2 linked regions of the Lujinxingia sediminis genome follow. The protein of the gene in region 1 interacts with the protein of each later gene in a pairwise test. Links are inferred from orthologs where the notes say so. Each region holds a gene or a part of one and is shown in the gene's direction. Other genes may lie near its edges.

Evidence for each region. The genes of interacting proteins can lie anywhere in the genome.
Region 2: the proteins of groL (region 1) and grpE interact in binary tests that used the Escherichia coli proteins (3 or more experiments, as listed by UniProt). The link is inferred for Lujinxingia sediminis from one-to-one orthologs.

Annotation. Positions count from the first base shown.
Region 1 is NZ_SADD01000001.1:517,710-520,639, forward strand. It holds groL (chaperonin GroEL), read left to right. Parts: upstream 1-602; coding sequence 603-2,258; downstream 2,259-2,930. Other genes in the region: EA187_RS02120 (co-chaperone GroES), read left to right, coding at 203-493; EA187_RS02130 (serine/threonine protein kinase), read left to right, coding at 2,527-2,930.
Region 2 is NZ_SADD01000001.1:842,398-845,305, forward strand. It holds grpE (nucleotide exchange factor GrpE), read left to right. Parts: upstream 1-997; coding sequence 998-1,819; downstream 1,820-2,908. Other genes in the region: hrcA (heat-inducible transcriptional repressor HrcA), read left to right, coding at 1-903; dnaK (molecular chaperone DnaK), read left to right, coding at 1,866-2,908. UniProt on the Escherichia coli protein: Participates actively in the response to hyperosmotic and heat shock by preventing the aggregation of stress-denatured proteins, in association with DnaK and GrpE. It is the nucleotide exchange factor for DnaK and may function as a thermosensor.

The DNA of each region.
Region 1 (2,930 bases):
GCTTGCGCACGGGACGATAGCGCTAACGGCGGCGTAATTGAAGGGGAAGCGCGGTGTGTCAAACTTTTCTGCTTGACTTGGTTAGGTCGGCGCATACGGTATGCCGCGTTAGCACTCCCCCCTTGAGAGTGCTAAGGAGCCGCATCGGCCCCTGTTTTCCAACACTCAACGTGTTTCTTAACCCATTCTACGAGGTGAAGCGATGAAGATTCAGCCCCTGTACGATCGCGTCCTGATCCAGCGCGTGCCCAGCGAAGAAAAGACGTCGACCGGTATCATCATCCCCGACACCGCCAAAGAGAAGCCCCTTGAAGGCATCGTGCGCGCCACCGGTAAAGGTAAGCCCGGTGACGACGGTAAGCCCGTCGCGCTGCAGGTCAAAGAAGGCGACAAGGTCCTCTTCGGCAAGTACTCCGGCACCGACGTCACGATCAACGGTGAAGAGCACCTGATCCTGCGTGAAGAAGAGATCCTGGCGGTCATCACCGACTGAGTCTCACTGCCTCCTCGCGCACCAGTACAGGGCGCGAGAGATGTACTGCGTATGAATCTGGCTCGCCGGATGCGGCGAGCAACCTAACCGAAATTTCAGGAGACAGATCATGGCCAAAGAGATCATTTTTGATACCCGCGCGCGCCAGCGCATCCTCAACGGGGTTAACACCCTTGCCAATGCTGTGCGCGTGACCCTGGGGCCGAAGGGCCGCAACGTGGTCATCGAGAAGAGCTTCGGCGCTCCGCTCATCACCAAAGACGGCGTGACCGTCGCCAAGGAGATCGAACTCGAGGACAAGTTCGAAGACATGGGCGCCAAGATGGTCAAAGAGGTCGCCTCCAAGACCTCCGACACCGCCGGTGACGGTACCACCACGGCGACTGTGCTGGCCCAGGCCATCCTGCGCGAAGGCACCAAACTTGTGACCGCCGGTCACAACCCGATGGAAATCAAGCGCGGCATCGACAAGGCCGTCGCCGTGGTGGTCGAAGAGCTGCATAAGATGGCCACCGAGACCAGTGAGCGCGGTCAGATCGCGCAGGTCGGCACCATCTCGGCCAACAACGACGACTCCATCGGTAACCTCATTGCTGAGGCCATGGAGAAGGTCGGCAAAGAAGGCGTCATCACCGTCGAAGAGGCCAAAGGCCTGGAAGACGAGCTGGAGTTCGTCGAGGGGATGCAGTTCGACCGCGGCTACCTCTCGCCCTACTTCGTAACCGACGCCGAGCGTATGGAAGCGACCTTCGACAACCCCTTCATCCTGCTCTTCGACAAGAAGGTCAGCTCGATGAAGGACCTTCTGCCCCTGCTGGAGCAGGTCCACGGTCAGGGCAATCGCCCGCTCTTGATCATCGCCGAAGACATCGACGGTGAAGCGCTGGCGACCCTGGTGGTCAACAAGCTGCGTGGCGTACTCAACGTGGCCGCGGTTAAGGCGCCGGGCTTCGGCGACCGCCGCAAGGCCATGCTTGAAGACATCGCCATCCTCACCGGTGGCAACGTCATCAGTGAAGAGCGCGGCATGAAGCTCGAAGCCGCCACCCTTCAGGACCTGGGCACCGCCGGCACCGTGACCATCACCAAGGACTCCACCACCATCGTCGGTGGTCAGGGCACCAAGGATGCAATCACCGGCCGCGTCAACCAGATTAAGGCTCAGATCGAGTCCACCACCAGCGACTACGACCGCGAGAAGCTCCAGGAGCGCCTGGCCAAGCTCGTCGGTGGTGTGGCCGTGATCAAGGTCGGCGCCCAGACCGAGATCGAGATGAAGGAGAAGAAGGCCCGCGTTGAAGACGCCCTCAACGCCACCCGCGCTGCCGTCGAAGAAGGCATCGTCCCCGGTGGTGGTGTGGCCGTGCTGCGCGCCTCCAAGGTGCTCGACGGCCTTGAGCTTGAGCGTGAGCAGGCCTTCGGTGTCGACATCGTGCGCCGCGCCGCTCAGGAGCCCATCCGCCAGATCTCGGCCAACGCCGGTGTGGAAGGCTCCATCGTCATCCAGAACGTGCTCAGCAAGGATGGCAACTACGGCTATAACGCCCGCACCGACGTGTACGAAGACCTCGTCCAGGCCGGCGTCATCGACCCGGTGAAGGTGACCCGTACGGCGCTTCAGAATGCGGCCAGCATTGCCGGTCTGATGCTGACCACCGAGGCGATGATCGCCGAGAAGCCCAAGGCTGGCGACGACGACGCCGGTGCTGCTGGTATGGGCGGCATGGGTGGTATGGGCGGCATGGGTGGCATGGGCATGATGTAAGCCCTGTGTGCGTCGGCTCCGCGTTGAGTGCAACGAGAGCCCACGCCACCCCCGACGCCTTAAAGCGTTGAAAGGTCCGCCCCCCGTGAGATGCTCGCGGGGGGCGGTTTTTTTATGGGCGCATTTGCGCCAGAAGGTCGCGCTGTGGTCTCGCGTCAGCCTTGAACTCCTTCCACAAGGAGGCGATGGACCGTGGGGATCTCGGGTGCTAGATTCGTGCACCCGCGGTCCTGCGGGTGCACGTGGTGTGTTGAGCCAGAGAGTTTGCATGTCCCACCCAGAAGCTGAGACCCGGGCGTTTCGTGAGCTGCGCGCCGGGGTTCTCTTTGAAGGAAAATACCGCATTATGCGGCCGCTGGGGGAGGGGAGCTTTGCCACCGTGGTGCATGCGCGTCATGAGGTGATGGACCGTGATGTGGCGCTGAAGTTTTTGCGTCCCGAAGTGATGGCGGCTCACCCCGAGGTGGCCGAGCGTTTTATCACCGAGGTGCGCGTGGCCAGCCGCCTCAAAGACCCGCATACGGTGGCGATCTTCGACTTCGGGACCACCTCCGATAGCATCCCCTACATGGTGCTGGAGTACGTCGATGGGCGTACCCTCGATGAGGTTATTGAAGCGCGGGGGGCGTTGGGCAAGCGCCGATCCATGGAGTGTTGCCTGCAGATCCTGGC
Region 2 (2,908 bases), 320 kb from region 1 along the record:
GTCATGGCCGAGCTTGAGGGGATGGGGCTTCTTCATCAACCCCATACGTCTGCCGGGAGGGTGCCCACCGCAAGTGGCATGCGACTTTATGTGGACCACCTGGTGGCTACCGGAGCAGTGGTCACCGGTCCCCATGCGGACTGGCTGGCAACCCTCTCGGAGCTGGAAGCCGACGATGTGGGGCAGATGGCGCGCAGCGCCGGGTTGCTCGTTAGCCAGATCTCGCATCTGACGAGCCTGGTCTCAACGCCGCGCCTTGCCGCAGCACGCCTGCGTGACGTGCAGCTCTCATGGCTCTCTGAGCATCGCATTCTGGTCGTGCTCATCACCGAAGACGGTCGCGTCTTCAACCGCGTGGTGCGCATGGAGGAGGCCGTGGAGCGCAACTCCATTGAGCGGATGCGCAACTACCTCTCCGAGCTGGTCGTCGGCCGCAGCCTCGTTGAGGTGCGGCGACGCGTGCGTCAGGAACTCGCCGCAAGTGAGTCACGCTACCGAAGTTACGTGCGCCGGGCGCTCTCGCTCAGCCAGCAGGTTCTTGACCTGGCGACCGGAGCTGAGCTTTACGTTGAGGGACAGCTCAATATCCTCGATTTTGGCGAGCTTGCCCATGACATCGCCCGGGTTCGGGAGGTCTTGCGCACGCTCGAAGATAAGGAGCGGGTGCTCGACGTGCTCGACCGCATTTGCGAGGCGCGAAAGGTTCAGACCCTCATTGGCTCCGAGCTGGGATTGGACCTGGGCGACGACCTCAGTTTGATTGCGTGCGGCTACTACCGCGAAGGCGAACAGGTGGGACTGGTCGGCGTACTCGGGCCCCTGCGCATGAACTACGCACGGATCATTCCTCTAGTCGAGCATACCGCCCGTATGCTATCGAAAGAGCTTGATGAGCTGAGCTAAACGGCTACAACAACCCTTCCTTTTCAACCTGATCTGGGGCGAGCACACGCAGTGGCGTGACTCGTCCAGCTTGTGTCTCAATGAGGAGCGCGCCTTGACTGAGAACGAGAAGCACGACGAATCGATGGACGAGCCCACCGAAGTCAGCACGGAATCCACCGGGGCCGAAGATCCGGCCGGTCACGAGGCCGAGAGTGAGAACCTCGATGATGACCTCTTTTTAAGCCCGGATGGCGACGATGATGAGGTCATCGTGGTGGGTGACGAAGACTCCGATGCCGGCGATGAAGACAGCGATGCTGACGACGACGAGGACGAAGCGGCGGCAGCCCACGACGCGCTGAAAGTCGAGCTTGAGGCAGCCCGCACCCGGCTCGGCGAGGTCAGTGAAGAGCGTGACGAACTCAAGAATAAGCTGATGCGCTCGGTAGCTGATCTGGAGAACTACCGTCGCCGCGCCGACCGCGAGAAAGACGACCTGCGCAAGTACGGGATCGACAAGGTTGTCTCCGACCTCATCCCGGCAGTCGATAACCTGGAGCGTGCATTGCAGCACGCCGAAGGCAAAGAAGACCCCTCCTCGATCGTCGACGGCGTGACGATGGTTTACAAGCAGATCGTCAACGCGCTGGCGAAGTACGGAGTTCAGGGTTTTGTATCGAAAGGCGAGCACTTTGACCCGCAGCGCCACGAGGCGATTCAGCAGGTGGAGAGCACCGAATTCGATACCGGCACGATCGTCGAAGAGTACCAGAAAGGGTACTTCTTGCATGACCGTTTGCTGCGCCCGGCGCTGGTCGCTGTTGCAAAACGCATCGACGCCCCGCAGACTGAAAGCTCCAGCGACGAAGGACAGGCCGAGGCGTCCAGCGAGCCTGATGGCGACAGCGATGAAGGCGCGGCCGCTCAGGACTGAGACGCGGGCAGACCCACTTCCTTGAATCTCGGATGAGGCGAGACGCATGGCATATACGATCGGCATCGACTTAGGGACGACCAACAGCTGCGTGTGTGTGATCGCCAACGGCGAACGCATCGTGATTCCCAACGCTGAGGGCACGCGCACCACGCCTTCGGTGGTGGCGTTTACCGACGACGGCCAGCGTATTGTAGGTCAGGTGGCCAAGCGTCAGGCTCAGACCAACCCGGAGAACACGATCTATGCGGTCAAACGTCTGATCGGTCGTCGCTTTGATGCGCCGGATGTCGAGCAGGCCAAGCGCAGCTGTGCCTATCCGATTGTGGAGGGGCCCAATGGCGATGCCTGGGTGCGTGCCCAGGATAAAGATTATTCGCCGGCGGAGATCTCCGCGCTGATTCTCAAAGAGATGAAAGCCATCGCCGAAGATTATCTCGGCGAGGAGGTCGAAGACGCAGTGATTACGGTGCCTGCGTACTTCAACGATGCCCAGCGTCAGGCGACCAAAGACGCCGGTCGCATCGCGGGCCTCAACGTACTGCGTATCGTCAACGAGCCCACCGCTGCGGCGCTGGCGTACGGTCTTGCACGGACCGATACCAGTGACATGAAAGTGGCCGTCTACGACCTCGGTGGCGGCACCTTCGATATCTCGATTCTGGAGCTCTCCGACGGTGTGTTCAGTGTGCTCTCGACCTCAGGAGATACCTTCCTGGGGGGGGAGGACTTCGATAACGCCATCATCGACTGGCTGGCCGACACCTTTGAAGATGAGCACGGCGTCGATCTTCGTGAGGTGCCCATGGCCCTGCAGCGTCTGAAAGAAGATGCCGAGCGGGTCAAGTGCGAACTCTCCAGCACCGAGGCGGCCGAGATCAACATGCCCTTTATTCACATGGGCGATGAAGGCCCGCTGCACCTGGAAGTCACCCTGACCCGGGAGAAGCTCGAGGAGCTGGTTGACCACCTGGTGGAGCGCTCACTTGATCCTTGTCGCACCGCTTTGCAGGATGCGCACGTAGGCCGAGATGAGATCGACGTGGTGTTGCTGGTCGGCGGTATGACGCGCATGCCGCGCGTGCGAAA